2 regions of the Caldalkalibacillus uzonensis genome follow, and region 1 is predicted to be linked to the other one. Evidence: predicted binding sites of a transcription regulator. Region 1 holds the regulator's gene; the other holds the start of a gene.

Region 1 (10,871 bases):
CTTCCTGTTCTGCTCTGCGCAGCGCGCATGCATTTTCTTCACTTATTTGTCCTTTATGGTTTAACAATGTCCCGTCCATATCAATAGCCACTAATTTCATCATCGTCCTCCTCACTCCCCCTTTTTAACACTATTATAAACGAGAACGATGACAGCCGCACACCTCACCTCTTGGTATTCAGAATTGTCCCTACACAGAGTGGTGACAAAAACTGCTTGTCCACAGATGTGGTTAAAGTTATCCACAGTTTGTGGACAGATTGTGACTTTTGTGGCTCAGGTATGATTTCGACGGGAGGTGAAAAGATAACATTAAGTCCAGTTGTTGTGGAAAAATGTGTGGAAAAAGGAGATTGTCATGTTGGAGAGGAACAGGTTAACGGGAAGAGTTGGCTATGTACTTATGCTGTTTATCTTGTGTTATGGGGTGTTGGCAGGCTGGTTGGGGAGCTCTCACGCTTATGCCCAGTCTGTCGAGAAAGGAACTGACATGCTGGCCTCACCTCACTTAGTTGTGCTCATGGTTCCTGCACTTGGCTTTGAAGACGTGAAAAAGTGGATGGATGGTTTGCCGGAAGACATTCAATCCCACATCCAGTTGGCCGGCATGACCATGCGCACAGCTGGACGAATTGACTGGGTCAATAACCTGTTTACGCTGTCCACTGGCCAATTTGCCGAAGGTCCCCCCTTGTGGAATGGGTATCAGTTACCCGGCGAGACCATAATCCATCCGGTGCAAAAGTTAAGAGAGCTCCACTCCAAACGCTCGGGTCTTTTGTTGACTGCCGATCAGCGCCCTTGGGGTTACTTGGGGGAAACCCTCCAGAATCATCAAGTGTTCACCTTTGCGCTGGGCAACAGTGATACCCGCCACATGATGAGAAGGATGGGGGCTACTTTGATCATGAACAGCAAGGGGGAAGCCCGGGGACACATTGGCAGTACCATCTTAACACCGGCTCCTTATGAGCCGGGAGACTGGCGAACGGATTGGGACCAGTTATCCGCAGAGCTTGAAACTGTCTGGAACCGTCAACCCCGTACGCTAACCATTGTTGAACTGGGAGATTTATGGCGAATTGAACAAGCCTATGACAAATTTAAAAGAACTGCCCGCCTCAGCCAAATTTACAAGGAAAAATGGCTAAGCGAGTGGCAAACCTGGTTTGTGAACACGGTGCAGCACCTGCTGGCTGAGCAGAATCGCTCGGTCACCATCTGGGTGATGACACCGGCTGTGTCGAAGGAGGCCAAGGCGAGAGGACAGCTTTTGGCTCCCTTTCTCACCTGGCATCCCGGTCAACAAGGAGGCATTCTGAGTTCCGCCACGACGAAACAGACTGGTGTAGTGGCCAATGTTGATTTTCTGCCAACCTTGCTGGCCTATTATGGCTTATCTGTTCCTTCCCGGGCTTACGGAGAGGTGATCTCTCTTCAGGAAACGTTAGAGCAAGCGGGACAAGAGGGGCAAACTTTCTTTGCCTCCTTCTTTGATGACTTACAATATTTGTTCGTCATTTATCGAACAAGGCGAATCATTATTAGCGTTTACCTGCTGGTGATGATATTTTTACTCATTGCTACGGCATGTTACTGGTGGTTTTCCAAACAATACTGGGGGGCCAGGATTGTGCAGGTGTTGATCGGAACGGTGTTGGTATCACCTATCTACTTTTTGTGGCTGACCCCACTCATTCAGGTAATCGGGCCGTACCGATGGATTGTGCTGCTGTTTTGCAGTGCCTTTGTCACCAGTTTTGTTTTGTATCATCTAGTCAGCAATTTGTGGTTTTTAACGCTGATTGGCCTGACCAATACGTTGGTCATCCTGTTTGATCTGTGGCGCGGAAGTGTGTGGATGAGACGTTCTTTTCTGGGGTATGATCCCTTGATTGGAGCACGCTTTTATGGGTTGGGCAATGAATATGCCGGTATCTTGTTGGGCAGTTCCCTCCTGGCCGTGACAGGAATCAGTGTGTGGTTGTCCCGCCAAGGATGGCTGCATCGGCGGCGGGTGAAGGGCATGTTGGTCATGTTCATCAGTGTGTTTTATCTCTTGATCATTTACAGTATGGCTGCACCCCGTTTAGGGACCAATGCGGGGGCGACCATTGCTGCATTATTAACCTATGCTGTCTCTTTGCTCTTCTTGTTTCGGCTGAAGGTCAGCTGGCGCTACCTTACACCGGTGTTTGGACTGGTTGTGCTGTGCTTGGCTGGTTTAATTCACCTGCATTTGCAAGGCGAACACACGCATATTGGCACCTTTGTACAGGCAGCCCAACAGGGGGATCTGCAAACAATCGGGGAAATCCTCACCCGTAAACTGGAGATGAATTGGCGGTTGATCAAAGTGTCCTTATGGGGCAAACTGTTCACCACAGCCTTAATGGTCATGGGACTTGTTTCCTTCCGGCTGCGCCGCAATCCGTTATATAAACACTATGAGGAGATGGCCCAGCATCACATGTGGATGACGGGTTTTCGCACTATGATTATCGGTGCGATGACCATTTTAATGGTCAATGATTCCGGAGTTGTGGCGGCGGCAACCACCATCATTTTCCTGACGTTTCCCTTCATTTTTTTACGCTTTAACCGCCATTCCATACGTACTGGTTCTGCGCCCCCGGGTCTGGCTTAACCTGCGGGGCTGTTCATGGTAAGATAAGAGAGGTACAGTTAACAGGCCAGTGTTGATAATCCATGTATACAAGTATCATTGATCGAGGGAGGGTGTCTGGTGATTACACAACTTGAATGGTTGAAGGAAATAGACGGTCACTTGTGGCTGGTGGAAGATGAAAGGGAAAATATGAAATTAAGCTACCGGGTCAAAGAAGTCATCCATGCGGAACAATCACCGTTTCAGCATGTGATGATTGTGGATACATATGATTTTGGACCGACGCTCGTTCTGGATGGTGTGGTCCAAACCACATCCCGGGATGGCCATATTTACAATGAGATGATCACACACATTCCCCTTTTAACCCATCCCCATCCTAAGCGGGTCTTAATTATCGGTGGAGGTGACTGCGGGGCGGCCCGAGAGGTGTGTAAATACCCTCAGGTGGAACAGATTGATATGGTTGAAATTGATGAATTAGTCGTCAAAGTCTCCAAGCAATACTTAACAGATGTGTCAGGCAACTTGTCCGATCCCCGCGTTAACTTTATCTACGAAGACGGGACAAGCTTTATCAAAAATCGCCAAGAAACGTACGATGTGGTCATTGTGGATTCCTCTGATCCCATTGGACCGGCTGAACAACTTTTCTCCTACGAGTTTTACCGTGACGTGCACCGGGCTTTGCAAACAGACGGTGTCATGGTCTGCCAGAGTCAGTCACCTATCTTTCATATGAATATTTTGAAGCAAACTTATGAGCGGATAGGTCAGCTTTTTCCTGTTGTCCATGTTTATCAGGCTGTGGTGCCCACTTATCCGGGAGGATTATGGAGTTTTACGCTTGGCTCGAAAACATACCGTCCGGAGCAGCTGGATGCTAAGTGGGATAAACAGGCCAAGTATGTCAATCAGGGAATTTTGCAAGGCTGCTTCCAACTGCCTGAATCTGTGCGTCAGGCGTTGGAAAAGTAAACAGACGGGTAGCACGCATGATGCGGCTACCCGTTTCCTTTAGTCCTTAGCTTTAAAGTGCCGGGAATAGTCCCATCCGTCAGTGCAGCTGTTCCTCCAGTTCTGCCCACTCTTCCAGCAGCTGATCCAATGTTTGTCGTGCGGCGTCAATATGACGCTGAACCTCTTGAGCCTGTTCGTAATCTTGGTAGACATCAGGAGAGTAAAGCTGCTCTTCCAACGTTTTAATCATCTCTTCCGTTTGTTTAATTTCCCCTTCCAATTGTTCTTTGCGCCGCTTGAGCTTCCTTAATTCCCGCTGGCGGGCCTTCTCCAGTTCATAATTGTGTTGCTCCGGTTTGGTGGATTGTTCCAGGGCCTTTTGTTGGCCAAGTGCCTCGATTTCCGCTTGTTCTTTTCTTTTTTCAAGATAATAATCGTAATTGCCAAGGTACATCTCCGCTCCGCGGGCGGTTAACCGTATCACTTTAGTGGCCAGCCGGTTTAGGAAGTAGCGGTCATGAGAGACGAATATAATGGTTCCGGGAAACGCCTCTAAGGCCTCCTCCAACACCTCTTTGGCGTAGATGTCCAAGTGATTGGTCGGCTCGTCCAAGATGAGTGTGTTGGCTTGTTCCAGCATCAATTTGGCCAAAGCCAGTCTGGCCCGTTCTCCGCCGCTTAAAGCAGAAACGGTTTTGTTTACGTCCTCCCCGCTAAACAGAAATTGCCCCAAGAGGGAACGCACTTCTTGTTCCTGGAGATGGGGATAGTCATCCCACACTTCGGCCAGTACTGTTTTGTGAGGATGGAGCTTGTCATGCTCCTGGTCAAAATACCCGAACTTAACATGCGCTCCGATCTGAATGGTACCGGACAGTCTGGGCAGCTGCCCTGTAATTGTTTTTAACAAAGTAGTTTTGCCAATACCATTAGGACCCACAACCGCGATCCGGTCAGCGCGAAAGACTGAGAAGGAGATATTTTGGGCCAGCACATGGTGCTGATCATAACCCAGCTTTAAGCCTTCCACCTTGAGCACGTCATACCCGCTGGGACGTCCCGCCTCAAAGCGGAAAAGGGCGGTTTTGTGCTCTGTGCGGGGGCGTTCAACCACTTCCATTTTTTCAAGCATCTTGCGTTTGGACTGGGCCCGTTTGGAAGTGGAAGCCCTGGCAATGTTACGTTGGATAAATTCTTCAGCCCGGGCGATCTCTTGTTGTTGCCTGCGGTACTGTTTCAACTGCTGCTCAAGACGGGCGCTTTTTTGTTGGATAAAAGCGGAGTAGTTGCCTTGATAGCATGTGATTTTGGTGTGGTCCAATTCATAGATCACTGTGGCTAATCGATCTAGGAAATAGCGGTCGTGGGAGACGATCAGTATGGCCCCCGGGTAAGCTGACAAATAGTTTTCCAGCCAGGAGAGGGTATCCAGATCCAGATAGTTGGTCGGCTCATCTAACATGATCAGATCCGGCTCTTGGAGCAGGAGTTTGGCCAGGGCCAGCCGTGTTTTCTCTCCGCCACTTAAGACAGATACGGGAGCTGTATAATCTTTATGGGCAAAGCGCAAACCGTGCAGCACATTGCGGATCTTGGCCTCGTATTCATATCCCCCTTGGGCTTTAAACGCATCCTGAGCCCTGCTATACTCCTCAAGCAGTTGCTGGTATCGCTCCTGATCTTGGTAAACCTCTCCCTGGGACATGAGCTGCTCCATATGCCGCAAACGCCGTTCCTCATCGATCAAATGTTGAAACACACTCAGCATCTCTTGCCAGATGGAACGGGAGGAGACAAGTCCGGCATTTTGAGCCAGGTAACCAACCGTGACATCTTTGGGATGGTAAATCTCCCCACTGTCGTAAGAGGTCTCACCAATTAAAATTTTAAGCAAGGTTGATTTGCCTGCACCATTGGGCCCTACCAGGCCAATTCTGTCCTTAGCTTGTATGTCTATGGTGACGTCCGTGAGAATCGGTATTCCCGCATAGGTCTTTGTTAAACGGTGTGTGCCGAGAATTCGCATGTTCTTCACCCCAGTTCTTTTTCAGTGTACCTGAGGGACAAGTGTTGTTCAAGGCTAGCCAAAGTCCCAAGCTCACCTGATTGTTCAAAAAAAGTTCACCATTTTTTTAAATGGGAAGCCGCTTGGTGCAAGACAAGGATATGTGAAATGATGTACAATAAATACGGAATCGTGCACAAATTTGTTCACCAACATTTTGGCACTTAAAACAGGAGGCTCAACATAAACCATGTCGTCATTTACCCATTTTAATGAACAGGGGAGGGCCAGGATGGTCGATGTCTCTGATAAACAAGAGACCAAACGGACGGCTGTGGCCTTCAGCCAGGTTCAAATGCCCCGTGAAGTTTTGGATCAGATTGAACAAGGGAAGGTTAAAAAGGGGGATGTACTGGCCGTTGCCCAAGTGGCTGGTGTGATGGCCGCTAAAAATACACCCCAATGGATTCCCATGTGTCATCCTTTGCCCTTGACAGGGATCGACATTCGCTTTGAACCGGTACGGGAAGGGAAACAGGCTGTGATTAAAATTTATGCGGAAGTAAAAACAACAGGAAAAACAGGTGTAGAAATGGAAGCACTTACAGCTGCACAAGCGGCCGCCCTGACCATTTATGATATGTGTAAAGCATTGGACAAAGGCATGGTGATTGGCCCCACCTATCTCCTGAAAAAAACAGGAGGCAAAAGCGGAGATTTCAAGAGGGAGGAACGTTAGTATGTGGAAAGTGGCCATTGTTGTAGCGAGCAATAAAGCATCACGGGGGGAGCGGGTGGATAACAGCGGGCCGGCGGTAAAAGATGTGTTAACCCACCATCTGGAAGCCAATGTTATCATCTACCGTGTCTTGCCGGATTGTATCGAAACCCTGAAAGAAAATATGATTGAGATCACCGACCGTCACCAAGTGGATTTGCTGGTCACTGTGGGCGGAACAGGCTTAAGTCCGGATGACGTCACCCCTGAAGCGACCAGACAGGTGATTGACCGCGTCGTTCCAGGCATGGCTGAAGAGATGCGGCGCAAAGCACTGGAGAGCTCCCGCTTGGCCATGTTTACCCGCGCCATTTGCGGTACGCGCGGCAACTCGCTCATTATTAACCTTCCGGGTGCTGTGCAAGATGCTCAAACCTGTTTAGAAGCAATCATTGATCAATTGCCTAACGCTTTGACTATTTTGCGTGGTGAAGAAGGGGTTAATGCCTGATGAGCGAGCAACGGATTCCGCAAGCCACAGCCAAGCGGCTGCCGTTGTATTACCGGGTGCTGGAAAATATTAAAAGGGCAGGAAAACAGCGCATCTCATCGACGGAACTGAGCGAAGCTGTTAAAATAGATGCAGCCACCATCCGGCGGGATTTTTCCTACTTTGGAGCGCTGGGCCGCAAAGGTTATGGGTACAATGTGGAGTATTTATTGTCCTTTTTTCGGAAAATCTTAGAACAAGATAATAAAACAGGCGTGGTGCTCATCGGGGTTGGTAACCTGGGTACGGCCCTGTTGCGCTATAATTTCCAAAAAAGCCACAACATCAAAATTATGAAAGCCTACGACGTTGATCCGCACAAGATTGGCCAAACCATTGGCGGGATCCCCATTTATGCTTTGGACAATCTCCAGGAAGGGGACCTGGCTGACACCCCCATTGCCATTTTAACGGTGCCGGCCCAAGTGGCTCAAGAGACAGTAAACCTGCTGATCAAAGCTGGCATCAAAGGGATCCTTAACTTTACCCCTGCCAGAATTGATGTGCCAGATCATATCCGTATCCATCATATTGATCTGACCATCGAATTACAAACCCTGATTTACTTTTTAAAACATTATCCTTCACCTTCTAAGGAAGAAGGATTGGATAAATTGGAGGGATAAACAAATGCCAACTATCGGACCTGTCAGTTTAATTTTAATTATTTTAGTGGCACTGCTCTTGTTCGGGCCGAGCAAACTGCCTGAATTGGGCCGTGCCTTTGGAAAAACCTTGCGTGAATTTAAAAATGCCACCAATGGCCTGGTTGATGAGGATAAACCGAAGCAAACAGAAGAGAAAAACGATCGTTAAACAATTGTTTAAACTGCCTGGTGCCGGAGGAGAGAGAAATGGAGCAGGAACAGCGTTCCATACCCAAACATATCAAAAGAACCAATATTAAGCACAAGCAAAGCGATGATATGAGCGTCATGGAACATATCGGTGAATTGAGAAAAAGGGTCATCTATGTTTTGATCCTTTTTCTTGTGTCCATGGTATTGGGATTTTTCCTCGCCGATAACGTGGTGCAGTATCTGCAAAAACAACCGGTGGCTGCTCAGATTCCCTGGGTGGTCATCGGTTTAACTGATGCCTTTAAGGTTTTTTTCCTGTTTTCCATCGTCGTTGGTTTGGTGATAACCTTTCCATTTGCGTTGTACCAAATCTGGGCCTTTGTTAGCCCAGGTTTAACCGAGAAAGAACGTAAAATCACCCTGGCCTACATTCCAGGGGCTGCCGTTCTGTTTGTTGCCGGCTTGGCGTTCGGTTATTATTGGTTGTTCCCTTTTGTCATTCAGTTTATGACGGGGATTGCCAGCCGGCTTGGGGCGGAAGAGATGTACGGTATGATCCACTATTTTCAGTTTATGTTCACGCTGGTTGTTCCCTTTGGTTTCATCTTTCAAATGCCGCTACTGGTTCTCTTTCTCACCCGGTTGGGTGTGGTTTCCCCGTTGCTGTTAAAACGCATGCGTAAGTACGCCTATTTTGCCCTGTTTGTCATTGCGGCCTTAATTACGCCTCCTGAGCTCCTTTCCCACCTTTTGGTCACTGTGCCGTTGATCATCCTCTATGAGATCAGCGTATGGCTGTCCCAGCTAACATACCGGCGGATGGCAGCAAAAAGAATAAATCAGGAGTAAAAGTTATATGCTATTAAAGTGCAAAACTTTTTCATACAACAGATGAAAAAGGGACTTGCAAAACCAAACTAAAATGATTAATATATTAGGTGTTAGCACTCGTGTTGGGTGAGTGCTAACAATTAAAATCAAATATTAAGGAGGGCGTTTGAAATGTTGAAGCCACTAGGCGATCGTGTGGTTATTGAACCCATTGAAAAAGAAGAAACAACAGCAAGCGGCATTGTGCTTCCTGATACGGCTAAAGAAAAGCCGCAAGAAGGTAAAGTGGTTGCTGTTGGCAGTGGCCGGATTGAAAACGGTGAGCGCATTCCTTTAGAAGTGAAAGAAGGCGATCGTGTTATCTTTTCCAAATACGCCGGAACGGAAGTTAAATTTGATAACAAAGAATTGCTGATTATGCGCGAGAGCGATATTCTGGCTATTTTAAGCTAACATCAGCTTGGTGTGCGTTATACAGGCCATGGTTGTCTAAAACTTTTTAAGTAAAAATAATATTACATAATAGGAGGCGGAAGTGATGGCTAAACAGCTTAAGTTTAGTGAAACAGCTCGTCGTGCCATGCTGCGCGGTGTGGATACATTGGCTGATGCAGTGAAAGTAACCCTTGGACCAAAAGGGCGCAACGTTGTTCTGGAAAAGAAATTTGGTTCCCCGTTAATTACCAATGACGGTGTGACCATTGCCAAAGAAATTGAATTGAAAGACCCGTTTGAAAACATGGGTGCCAAACTGGTTGCTGAAGTGGCCAACAAAACCAACGATGTAGCTGGTGACGGTACAACCACTGCGACTGTTCTGGCCCAAGCCATGATCCGTGAAGGATTGAAAAACGTGGCTGCCGGTGCCAACCCCATGGGTCTGAAGCGAGGCATCGAAAAAGCCATCAAAGCTGCCGTTGAAGAAATTAAAAACATTTCCAAGCCGATTGAAGGCAAATCTTCCATTGCCCAAGTCGCTGCCATTTCTGCTGCTGACGAAGAGATTGGGCAACTCATTGCAGAAGCAATGGAAAAAGTGGGCAATGACGGTGTGATCACCGTTGAGGAATCCAAAGGTTTTGTCACTGAATTAGAAGTGGTTGAAGGTATGCAATTCGACCGCGGTTACGCTTCTCCTTACATGGTAACTGATACGGACAAAATGGAAGCTGTCCTTGACAATCCCTATATCTTGATTACCGATAAGAAAATCTCCAACATTCAAGAGGTATTGCCGATCCTGGAACAAGTCGTCCAGCAAGGCAAGCCGCTGTTGATCATCGCTGAAGATGTTGAAGGTGAAGCACTGGCTACCTTAGTGGTTAACAAGCTGCGCGGAACATTCAACGCTGTAGCTGTTAAAGCACCTGGTTTCGGCGACCGTCGCAAGGCGATGCTTGAAGATATTGCTATCCTGACGGGTGGCCAAGTGATCACCGAAGACCTCGGCTTAGAGCTGAAATCTGCCCGCATCGATCAACTGGGCCGCGCTGGCAAAGTGGTTGTGACCAAAGAACACACCACCATTGTTGAAGGCCATGGCGACTCTGACAAAATTGCCGGCCGCGTCAACCAAATTCGTGCTCAACTGGAAGAGACTACATCTGAGTTTGACAAAGAAAAATTACAAGAGCGCTTAGCCAAATTGGCCGGCGGTGTGGCTGTCATCAAAGTGGGTGCTGCCACTGAAACCGAATTGAAAGAGAAAAAGCTGCGCATCGAGGATGCTTTGAACTCAACTCGCGCTGCTGTTGAAGAAGGTATCGTTTCCGGTGGTGGTACTGCACTGGTTAACGTGATTTCCGCTGTTGAGAAGCTGGATGTTGAAGGCGACGAGAAAACAGGTGTCAACATTGTGCTGCGTGCCCTTGAAGAGCCTGTACGTCAAATTGCCCACAATGCCGGTCTGGAAGGTTCCGTCATTGTTGAGCGCCTGAAAAAAGAACCGGTAGGCACCGGATTTAACGCGGCTACCGGCGAATGGGTAAACATGCTGGAAGCGGGTATTGTTGACCCGGCTAAAGTGACCCGTTCTGCTCTGCAAAACGCAGCCAGTGTATCCGCTATGTTCTTAACCACGGAGGCCATTGTGGCTGATGAGCCTGAAGAAGAAGATAAAAACGGAAACCCTGGCATGCCGGACATGGGCGGCATGATGTAATCCCCCTCCTCTATAAAAACAAGATTATAAAAACAAGATTAGGAAGCAACCTGCCACCTGTACAGTGGCAGGTTTTTTTAAACTAAGTTATAATAGTAATAGAAAATGACAGCGCTTTCATAAATATTTATTAGGCAGGTTAATCATCCCACTACTTCATTTGTCCGGAAATTGATATAATATTATTACCTCTTACTTAGGAGCGCCTATTCCTCCT
Region 2 (10,871 bases), on a different contig from region 1:
CGGACGCTGGGCGATTCTTCCGTTTGGATCACGGGAGAAAGGAACGCCGTAATAATCCAGTTCCGAGATGATAGCGGGCATGTTGGCGGTAAAATATTCAACCGCATCCTGATCCGCCAAAAAATCGCTTCCTTTCACCGTGTCTCTAAAATGCTTTTCGGGGGAGTCTGTCGCGTCCCGGTAACCCATCGCCGCGTTGATGCCGCCTTGAGCCGCGCCCGTGTGGGAACGCGTGGGGAATATTTTCGACAAGCAGGCCACGCGCAAATTCTTGTCTTTACTCGCATAAAGAGCGGCCATCATGCCCGCTCCCCCGGCGCCGACAACGATCACATCGTACTTCAACATCTGCATTCACTCCTGTTCCAACGTCTGTTCTTCGATTCTGTATTGTTTGACGCCTATTTCATACAGGTCGTTTCCTTCGCAGTCGACAGCGACAATGCAAGGATAGTTTTCCACTTCCATCCGGCGAATCGCTTCCGGACCCAGTTCCTCGTAAGCCACGACTTCCACCTTTTTGATCGTGTCCGCAATCAGGGCGGCGGCCCCGCCGATAGCCGCAAAATAAACCGCGCCGTGCTTTTTCATTGCGGCAATCACTTCCCTGCTTCTCGGCCCTTTGCCGATCATCCCTTTAAGTCCTTGCTCCATCAAGGCCGGCGAATAAGCGTCCATTCGCCCGCTGGTGGTCGGTCCGCACGAACCGATGACTTTTCCGGGCTTGGCCGGGGTTGGTCCCGCATAATAAATCACCTGATTTTTTAGATCGACAGGCAGCGGTTTGTTTTCTTTAAGCGCATCGACCATCCTTTGATGAGCCGCATCTCGCGCCGAATAGATAACGCCTGTAATCGTAACTTGATCGCCGGCTTTTAAAGATCGGATCTGTTCGTCAGTCAATGGAGTCGTTAACTTCTTTACCGTGCTCATTTCTTTTCCTCCCTTATAACACAGCCTCTTTATGGCGCGCCGCATGGCAGTTCAAGGTGACACAGACAGGCAGCATCGCGATGTGAGTCGGATAGGTTTCGATGTGAACGGCCAAAGCTGTCACTTTTCCTCCAAAGCCCTGAGGCCCAATGCCAAGCTTATTGATTCTTTCAAGCAATACTTTTTCTACTTCTGCATACTCTTTGTTGGGGTGGGGCTGCCCCACATCCCTGACCAGCGCTTTTTTGGCCAGAAGGGTGCATTTATCCATCGTCCCGCCAATACCGACGCCGACAATCACCGGCGGGCAAGGGTTGCCACCCGCTTGTGTGACGGTGTTTACAACAAAGTCCATCACCCCGTCCAATCCTTCCGCCGGTTTGCACATTTTCACCGCTCCCATGTTTTCGCTTCCGGCGCCTTTGGGCATCACCTGGATTTTGAGTTTATCGCCAGGCACGATTTCGGTATGGATCACCGCGGGGGTGTTGTCGCTAGTATTTTGCCGGTGAAGAACCGGATCTGCGACAACCGATTTTCTTAGATAACCGTCTTTATATCCTTGCCGAACTCCTTCGTTAATCGCTTCGTTCAGAGCACCGCCCACAATACGAACGTCTTGTCCTATCTCCACAAAAATGACCGCCATTCCGGTGTCCTGGCACATTGGCACCTGTTCTTCCCGGGACAGATGCACGTTTTTCAAGATTTTCTCCAAACTGTATCGGCCAAAATGCGATTCTTCCACAGACAACCCCTTCCTCAAAGCCTGCTCCACATCTTCAGGCAAATCGCAGGCAGCTTCGATACACAGTCTTCTTACCGTCTTTATCACTTGTTCTGTCGAGATTTCACGCATCTTTTTTCCCCCTTCCAATCATATCTGCCGTTTGCAACAGCGAAACAGGTTCGCCGCACTTGATACAGATGAAAAACGGAACGTTCAACTCGTATTCATCATCAGCTCCATGGTAAAGTTCAATCCGAAATTCCTTGACCACCTTCGCTGAACAACAGGGAGATTCCACCCCATTCATCAGCACCGCCACTTACATCACCTCCTTATGGAAAAAACGCTCTTACCAAAGTCCTAACAATTTCCACCACAGTCCACCGATTCCCAACCAGACAAGGATATGAATGATCGAGATAAGGAAGCCGATAGACCACCATTTATTTTGACTGACATAGCCAGTGCCAAAAAACACTGGAGCGGGCCCGCAGCCGTAATGCGTAGTGCAGGCAAACAAATTGCTGAAGAAACCGAGAACCAGAGCGGATAATAAGGGCGGCGCTCCTGCCGCAACTAATACAGCTAAAAATGCCCCGTACATCGCACTGACATGAGCTGTATTGCTGGCAAAGAAATAGTGTGAATAGAAGTACACCAGAGCTAAGACAATGAGTGCGACTACCCAAGACATGCCGGACACACTGCCTTCCATTATTCCACTAAACCATGGAATGAAGCCGAGCTGATTTAAAAAGGTGGCCATCATGACGAGAGCCGCAAACCAGACCAGCGTATCCCATGCCCCTTGTTCATTTTTGATGTCTGACCAGGATAAAACCTGAAGCAAAAGCAACGCGCACAATCCGATAAAAGCGGTCGTGGTCGCGTCGATCCCCACTTTTGTTCCGAAAATCCAAAGGCAGAGGATAAGGAAAAACACGCCGACCATATACCATTCCGATCTTTTCAACGGCCCCATTTCCGCCAATTTCTGTTTGGCCAGTTCTGCCGCGCCAGGTGTTTCTTTAATTTCGGGCGGATAAATTTTGTAAATCACAAGCGGGATAATGATTAAACTTACAATTCCGGGAACAAATGCTGCGACCATCCACCCGGTCCAGGAAATGTTTACTCCCGTAATTTCAGCCGCAATGCTCACCACTAATGGGTTGGCTGCCATGGCAGTCAGAAACATCGCCGATGTAATCATGTCACCCTGAAAGGCCACTTTGGTCAGGAAAGAACCAATTTTTCTTTCCGTTCCGTCTTCGACCCGGGAACCGTACGCTTCGGACAACGAGCGGATAATCGGCAACACAATCCCTCCCGCCCGCGCAGTATTGGACGGCATCGCCGGCGCCAAAAGCAGATCGCTAAACAGCAAGGCATACGAAAGCCCAAGCGTCTTTTTGCCAAATTTCATAACGAAAAAGTAAGCCACTCTCGAACCGAGTCCCGTTTTAATAAACCCTCGGGAAACAAAGAAGGCGATGACAATCAGCCATATGACGGAATTGCTGAAACCGCTCAGTGCGTCACCTATCGTCAACGTTTTGGTCAATACGGTCGCCGTCAGACCGAAAATAGCCACAACTCCCATCGGCATGGGCTTAATGATAAGCCCGACAATCGTAGCTACAAATATGGCGAAAAGCTGCCATGCTTCCTTTTCCAATCCGGCTGGGGGGGCAATATTCCAAATACCAATCCCAATCGCTAACGTGATCAATAAAGGAATAAGCTTCACATCGCTTTTTTTCGTCATTTTCTATCACTCCCTTTGTCCATTCATTTGTGCATTCAACGGTTGCACGATTAACAAATTGTGAATTATTTCACATACAACTTTAAAAAAAATCGTTCCCTTCTTAATAGCCATGATTCCTTCACCCTGTTAACACATATCAAGCTGGCCTGTCAGATTAGACTGTTGTCCTTTCCCAGTCAGGATCAAATAGGCCCGCTGAATGTTCTTATCTGTGGGCGGGTGTACGTTTGCCAAAGGATAATGGAGTCCCAACGCATGCCACTTATGAACACCAAGCTGATGATAAGGGAGAATCTCTATTTTTTGTACATTGGGCAATGTCTTGATAAATTGGCCAAGACGGGCTAAATCAAGTTCATCATCGGTATAACCTGGCACAAGCACATGCCGGATCCAAACTGGCGTTCCCTTTTCCGCAAGGTAACGGGCAAAATGTAAGATGTGAGCATTGGAACGTCCAGTGAGGCGGCGGTGCTTCGCCTCATCAATATGCTTCAGGTCAAGAAGGACCAGATCGGTGACCTCCAGCAAACGATCAATGATCTGGCGCTGTACCCCATGGCCGGTGAAACAACCCCCTGAGGTATCCAAAGCAGTATGAATGTCCCGCTCCTTGCAGGCCTTGAACAGTTCTGCCACAAATTCGGCTTGCAACAGCGGTTCACCTCCAGAGACAGTGACACCACCGCCAGAAAAAGTCATATAAGGGACGTACCCTTTCATATCTTGCAGCAATTCCTCTCTCGTGACCGTCTTTCCTCCCTTTAAGTCCCAGGTATCTGGATTGTGGCAGTATTGGCAGCGCAGCAAGCACCCCTGCATAAACACCACATAGCGGATGCCGGGACCGTCAACGGTCCCGCAAGTTTCAACGGAATGGATACGTCCTCTTAACATGACATGACTCAACTCCTCAGTTTAATTGTTACATCTGTTCATGGAAGGTCCGCTTCAACACATCTAACTGTTGCTCCCTTGTCAATTTAATAAAGTTAACGGCATAACCAGAAACGCGGATGGTCAGTTGAGGATATTTTTCCGGATGTTCCATCGCATCCCGCAATGTTTCCCGGTTGAGCACATTCACATTAATGTGGTGTGCCTGTTGGCTTATATAACCGTCCAAAAGCCCTTTCAGATTGTGGACGCGGTCTTCCTCTTCTCTGCCCAGGGCTTTGGGTATGATGGAGAACGTGTTGGAAATCCCGTCCAACGCATCCTGATAGGGCAGTTTGGCCACCGAGTTGAGGGAAGCCAATGCCCCTTTAGTGTCCCGTCCATGCATGGGATTGGCCCCGGGGGCAAAAGGTTCTCCTGCCCGGCGTCCATCAGGGGTGTTACCCGTTTTCTTGCCATAGACCACATTGGAAGTAATGGTCAACACAGACAGGGTGGGAATGGCACCCCTGTATGCTTTGTGTTTGTGCAGCTTGTTCATAAAGGTGTGGACGATCTCTTTGGCAATAAGTCCACCCGGTCATCATCGTTGCCGTATTTGGGATAGTCTCCTTCGATCTTGAAGTCTATAGCAAGCCCGTTTTCATCCCGGATGGGCTTCACTGTGGCATATTTGATTGCGCTCAAAGAGTCTGCGACTACGGACAATCCGGCAATGCCGCAAGCCATGGTACGGACAATCTCCCTGTCATGCAGGGCCATTTCAATCCGTTCATAGCAATATTTGTCGTGCATATAGTGAATCACGTTCAACGTGTTCATATACAGTTTTGCCAGCCAATCCAAGACCTGGTCAAAGCGCTCCCTGACCACTTCATAATCAAGGATCTCATCCCTGATTGGTTCAAACCGGGGTGCCACCTGAATCTTTAACTTTTCATCCTTTCCGCCATTGATGGCATACAGCAACGCTTTCGCTAAATTGGCCCTGGCGCCGAAAAATTGCATCTGCTTGCCGATACGCATGGCCGACACGCAGCAGGCAATGCCATAGTCATCCCCAAACTCGGGACGCATCAGGTCATCGTTTTCATACCGGATGGCACTTGTTTTAATAGACATTTTGGCACAATAGTTCTTAAACGGTTCGGGCAAACGTGTCGACCATAGCACAGTCAGGTTGGGTTCAGGAGCCGGCCCCAGATTGTCCAGGGTATGCAAGAACCGGAACGACGTTTTGGTGACCAGCGGACGCCCATCAACAGCCATACCGCCGATGGACTCGGTTACCCAGGTTGGGTCCCCGCTGAACAGTTCGTTGTACTCAGGCGTGCGTAAAAATTTAACCAAGCGCAGTTTCATCACAAAGTGATCGATCAGCTCCTGGGCTTCTTGCTCAGTTAAGGTCCCTTCCCGCAAATCCCGCTCAATGTAAATATCCAGGAAGGTGGAGACACGCCCCAAGCTCATGGCTGCCCCGTTTTGCTCCTTAATGGCAGCCAGATAGGCAAAGTACAACCACTGGACCGCCTCTTGTGCATTTCCAGCCGGCTGGGAAATATCATAGCCGTAGCTGGCAGCCATCTCCTTCAGCTCCTGGAGCGCTTTAATTTGCTCAGCCAGCTCTTCCCGCTCCCGGATTGTTTCGTCCAGCATGACATCTGCTTCCAAGAGGGCCAGTTCCTGCTGCTTTTGTTTAATGAGAAAATCGACGCCGTACAGGGGAACGCGGCGGTAATCACCAATAATCCGCCCCCGCCCGTACGCGTCAGGCAGACCCGTAATAATGCCTGCCTTGCGGGCCAACCTCATCTCCGGGGTATAGACATCAAACACCCCTTGGTTATGAGTTTTGCGGTACAGGGTAAAGATTTTTTCCACCCCAGGGTCCAGCTCATAACCATAAGCCCGGCACGCTTCTTTGACCATGCGGATGCCCCCGAACGGCATAATGGCCCGTTTAAGGGGAGCGTCCGTTTGTAAGCCCACCACTTGCTCCATCTCTTTATCGATATAGCCTGGCAGATGGGAGGTGATGGTGGAGACGGTTTTCGTGTCCACATCCAGCACCCCGCCCTTTTCTCTCTCTTTTTTTAATAACACTTGTACTTTTTCCCACAGTTGCTTTGTTCTTTCCGTGGGACCGGCCAGGAATGATTCATTCCCTGTGTAAGGAGACCAGTTCAGCTGGATAAAATCCCGGACATTCACTTCCTCCATCCATTTTCCAGGTTTAAAACCTCTCCACTTGTCCATACCACATGCTCCTTTCAAGTTTTTCTGAATATGCTTTGTTCAGTCTTTGTAACCTTCGTAAGCTTGACGGTAAATCTCCGCTAACTCACTGACCAGCGGCAATTTGGGGTTGGTGGTTGTGCACTGGTCTTCGAAGGCTTTTTCGGCCAACTGATCCACCTGGGCTTCAAACACCTCACGCCCGACACCGCACTCGGCAATGCTGAGGGGCATTTCCAGTTCTTTAGCCAGATCAATCACCGCTTTGATCAGGCTTTGTACCCCTTCTTCCACTGTCCGGCAAGGCAAACCCAGAACCCGGGCTATCTCGGCATATCGCTGGTCGGCCACAAAGTGTTCATACTTAGGGAAAGAGGAAAATTTGGTCGGCTTCAGGGCATTATACCGGATCACATGGGGCATCAGGATCGTATTGGCCCTTCCGTGGGGAATGTTAAAGGCTGCCCCCAGCTTGTGGGCCAGGCTGTGATTGATGCCCAAGAAGGCATTGGCAAAGGCCATACCGGCGATGGCCGAAGCGTTATGCATTTTTTCTCTGGCCACTTCATCCCGTCCATTATGATAGGCCCGGGGCAAGTACTCAAACACCAGCTGGATCGCCTTGATGGCCAATCCGTCCGTATAGTCGTTGGCCATGTTGGAAACATAGGCTTCAATGGCATGGGTCAGCACATCCATCCCCGTATCTGCCGTTACATTTTTAGGCACACTGAGCACATACTCCGGGTCAATGATGGCCACATCAGGGGTTAATTCATAATCAGCCAGAGGATATTTCACATTCTCTGCTTTATCCGTGATGACGGAGAAGGGCGTGACCTCAGACCCGGTTCCTGACGTGGTTGGAATGGCCACAAATTTGGCCTTTTTGCCCAACAAAGGATATTTATACACCCGCTTGCGGATATCCAAAAACTTCTGCTTTATGCCGTTTACATCCACTTGCGGATATTCGTATAACAGCCACATTGCTTTAGCTGCATCAATAGGGGATCCTCCTCCCAGGGCAATAATCACATCAGGTTCATATTTTTTCATCAGCTCTGCCCCTTTGAGCACGGTGTCAAAGGAGGGATCCGGCTCCACTTCCGAGAATGTTTCCACCTGGACATAATCGGGACGTTTGCGCAACCAGTACAGCACCCGGTCTACGTAACCCAGCTTTTCCATGTGAGGGTCTGTCACAATAAAGACCCGGCTGATATCCCTCATTTTTTCCAGGTATTTAGTTGCGCCTTTTTCAAAATAAATTTTAGGCGGCACTTTAAACCATTGGATGTTGTACGTGCGTGTGGCCATACGTTTCACATTAATGAGATGGATGGCAGACACATTGGCTGTGGTCGAGTTATGGCCAAATGTGCCGCACCCTAAAGTCAACGAGGGGATGTAGGCATTATAAATATCGCCGATGGCCCCCTGTGAAGACGGGGCGTTGACAATGATGCGTCCTGTTTTCATGCGCTTGCCAAACGCTTCAATCACGTTGGGATTGCTGGAGTGAATCACAGCGGAGTGGCCCATGCCTCCAAAGGCGATGATGTCTTCAGCCAGTTTGAGTCCCTCTTCTGTTGTTTTCGCTTGATAAAAGGCCAAAACCGGACTTAATTTTTCCCTGGAAAGGGGATGCTGGGGGCCGACCCCTTTTAGCTCAGCGACCAGGATTTTTGTCTGGTCAGGCACCCTAATGCCGGCCAGTTCAGCAATTTTGACCGCTGGTTGTCCGACGATATCGGGGTTCACTACGCAGGAAGCAGGGTTAATCACCAGTTTCTCCACTTTTTTCAACTCAGCAGGTGATAAAAAGTGGCAGCCATTGTCAGCCATATACGCCTTAACTTCTGGACAAATGTCTTTATCAACAATAACAGCCTGCTCGGAAGCGCAAATCATGCCGTTGTCAAAAGTTTTGGAGAGAATCAAGTCAGTCACAGCCCGTTTGATGTGAGCTGTCTTTTCAATGTAGCAGGGCACATTCCCCGGTCCCACACCCAAGGCCGGCTTGCCTGAGCTGTAAGCTGATTTGACCATGGCTGCCCCTCCGGTGGCCAGAATTAAGGCCACTTTAGGATGCTTCATCAGCGCCTGGGTGGTTTCCACAGAAGGGTTCTCTACCCATTGGATACAATGCTCAGGTGCCCCTGCTTTGACCGCTGCATCACGGACAATGCGCGCCGCCTCACGGCTGCATTTTTGAGCAGAAGGATGGAAAGCGAAGATGATAGGATTGCGTGTTTTAACGGCGATTAAGGATTTAAACAAGGTTGTTGAGGTGGGATTGGTAACGGGTGTCACCCCCAGCACAATCCCCACGGGTTCGGCAATTTCCATGATCCCGTTGTACGGATCTTCCTTAATGCTGCCTACTGTTTTGTCATATTTAATATTGTGGTAGATATATTCAGTAGCAAAAATGTTTTTGGTTGCTTTGTCTTCAAAGACACCTCTCCCGGTCTCTTCCACGGCCAGTTTGGCTAAGGCCATATGCTGGTCCAGCCCAGCCAGCGCCATCTCCTTGACAATGTGATCCACTTGCTCTTGATTGAGGTGCATATACTCCCGCTGGGCATGCTCAGCATTAGTGATTAACGTGTCAATCACTGCAGCTAGATCAGATTGTTTGGCTTCTTTGTGTTTGACCGCCATGATTTCTCTCTCCTCCTACATTATTAAAGGTTTAACAAGCTTGAGTTTGTGAAACATTTCACATATATGGCTAAAAAAAGAACAGGTATTGCTCAGAACAATTATTCTTTATTATTTCTTTACTTATTCATTCTCTGCTTATACATCTCTCCCTAGACACCAGTCTGTTTAAACTCCTTACCCCGGTTGAGCAGCCCTTGCATTCCTTGTCTGAGGTAAGGAATGACCCAGCGGTCCAAACCGATTTTACCGGCATTGGCTCCGGCAACCAGGATAAACATGGCCACTAGGATCATGTGAGGGTTGGTGCTGATTGTTCCAGAGAACAGGAAAGCAAAATTCATCACAACGCCCATCAAAGTTGCAAATGTTGTAAATGTGCCTAAAATAAGACCCAGACCGACAAGTAACTCTCCCCAGGCAACCAAAAAGTTGAACAAGTTAACATTAGGAAGTGCGAATCCGCTTAAAAAGTTGGCCCACCACTCTTGTACAACTGGATTGTCTCCGCTGGCTTTGGCAATGGCTCCTTGTAAATACCCTGAAGCGTCAAAATCCCCTGTCACTTTGCCCCAACCTGCCTTCAACCATTTCCACCCCAGCCACAGACGGGCAACTAATAACAACCAAGCCGCAACGGCGCTCTCCCTGAGAAACTTGACAAACATCAACCATTCCTCCTTTCAAAATGAAGTGGTGTTTTTTACACCTTAAGTGTACAGTTCTTAGCAGCTAAAGACCTGTGAAATACATCACATTTTTGTTTGTTTTCATAATTTGGTCACAGTCTTGTTAGAAATTTTTGCCTTGACATCCCCTTTCCACGCTTTATACTTGCTAAAGAATAGGAATGGTATCAGCCAAGGTATAAGCCTGGCAAGAATAAGGAGGGTTATCGATTATGCTGTTGAGAAAAATCAGGGCGCAATCTCCGCTTATTCACCATATTACCAATCAAGTGGTGATGAACTTCGTGGCTAACGGGACACTGGCTGCCGGCGGCAGTCCTGTCATGTCCCACCATGCTGAGGAAGTAGAAGAAATGGTCAGCCACGCCCAAGCTTTGGTGATCAATATTGGCACCCTTGACCCTGGCCTGGTCGAGGCCGCGGCACTCGCCGGAAAAAAAGCCAACCAGCTGAACATTCCCGTTGTGCTGGACCCGGTTGGGGTGGGCGCAACCGCTTTCCGCCGCCGTGCCGTTGCACGTTTGATGGATGAGGTCTCCTTTGTCGTGATTTGCGGCAATAGAGCAGAGTTCTCCTTTCTGGCCAATGGCAGCTGGGAAGGAAAGGGAGTGGATGCCGGCTCGTCTGCTGCTCCTATCGACTGGCCTTTCGAGGCGGTGATGGCATTGACGGGAGAGACGGACTATGTCAATCACGTGGCCATCCCTGGTGGACATCCGCTGCTGGCCAGAGTGACAGGCACCGGCTGTCTGGCCACTTCCCTGATTGGATTATTTCTGGCTGTGGAACAAGACGCTCAGAAAGCAGCGTTTCATGCCTTAAGCATGCTTAAACTGGCAGGGGAGATGGCTGGGGCCCAGGCATCCGGACCAGGCAGCTTCGTTCCGGCTCTGTTGGACGCTTTGTATCACATCACACCTGAACAGCTGGAAAAAAGGGTGGCATCCAT

Evidence for each region. Region 1 encodes Rex, which represses fermentation and respiration genes when NADH is low (regulators of the CRP and FNR family bind a similar motif). Its sites were predicted from a motif close to TTGTGAAATATTTCACAA; they were not measured.
Region 2: the regulator Rex is predicted to act here: its motif matches at 9,280-9,297, upstream of adhE (bifunctional acetaldehyde-CoA/alcohol dehydrogenase).

Annotation. Positions count from the first base shown of each region.
Region 1 is NZ_JAUSUQ010000014.1:13,731-24,601, reverse strand. It holds gene J2S00_RS15980 (Cof-type HAD-IIB family hydrolase) at 1-100, opposite strand, end outside; gene J2S00_RS15975 (hypothetical protein) at 362-2,647, shown strand; gene speE (polyamine aminopropyltransferase) at 2,747-3,607, shown strand; gene J2S00_RS15965 (ABC-F family ATP-binding cassette domain-containing protein) at 3,687-5,615, opposite strand; gene moaC (cyclic pyranopterin monophosphate synthase MoaC) at 5,845-6,333, shown strand; gene J2S00_RS15955 (MogA/MoaB family molybdenum cofactor biosynthesis protein) at 6,335-6,823, shown strand; gene J2S00_RS15950 (redox-sensing transcriptional repressor Rex) at 6,823-7,488, shown strand; gene J2S00_RS15945 (twin-arginine translocase TatA/TatE family subunit) at 7,493-7,678, shown strand; gene tatC (twin-arginine translocase subunit TatC) at 7,789-8,511, shown strand; gene groES (co-chaperone GroES) at 8,665-8,946, shown strand; gene groL (chaperonin GroEL) at 9,032-10,654, shown strand.
Region 2 is NZ_JAUSUQ010000006.1:313-11,183, reverse strand. It holds gene J2S00_RS08975 (FAD-binding protein) at 1-348, opposite strand, end outside; gene J2S00_RS08970 (Fe-S-containing hydro-lyase) at 355-933, opposite strand; gene J2S00_RS08965 (fumarate hydratase) at 947-1,792, opposite strand; gene J2S00_RS08960 (hypothetical protein) at 1,785-1,982, opposite strand; gene J2S00_RS08955 (anion permease) at 2,013-3,431, opposite strand; gene pflA (pyruvate formate-lyase-activating protein) at 3,561-4,331, opposite strand; partial or broken gene pflB (formate C-acetyltransferase) at 4,360-6,587, opposite strand; gene adhE (bifunctional acetaldehyde-CoA/alcohol dehydrogenase) at 6,627-9,233, opposite strand; gene J2S00_RS08935 (DoxX family membrane protein) at 9,386-9,901, opposite strand; gene thiM (hydroxyethylthiazole kinase) at 10,135-10,871, shown strand, end outside.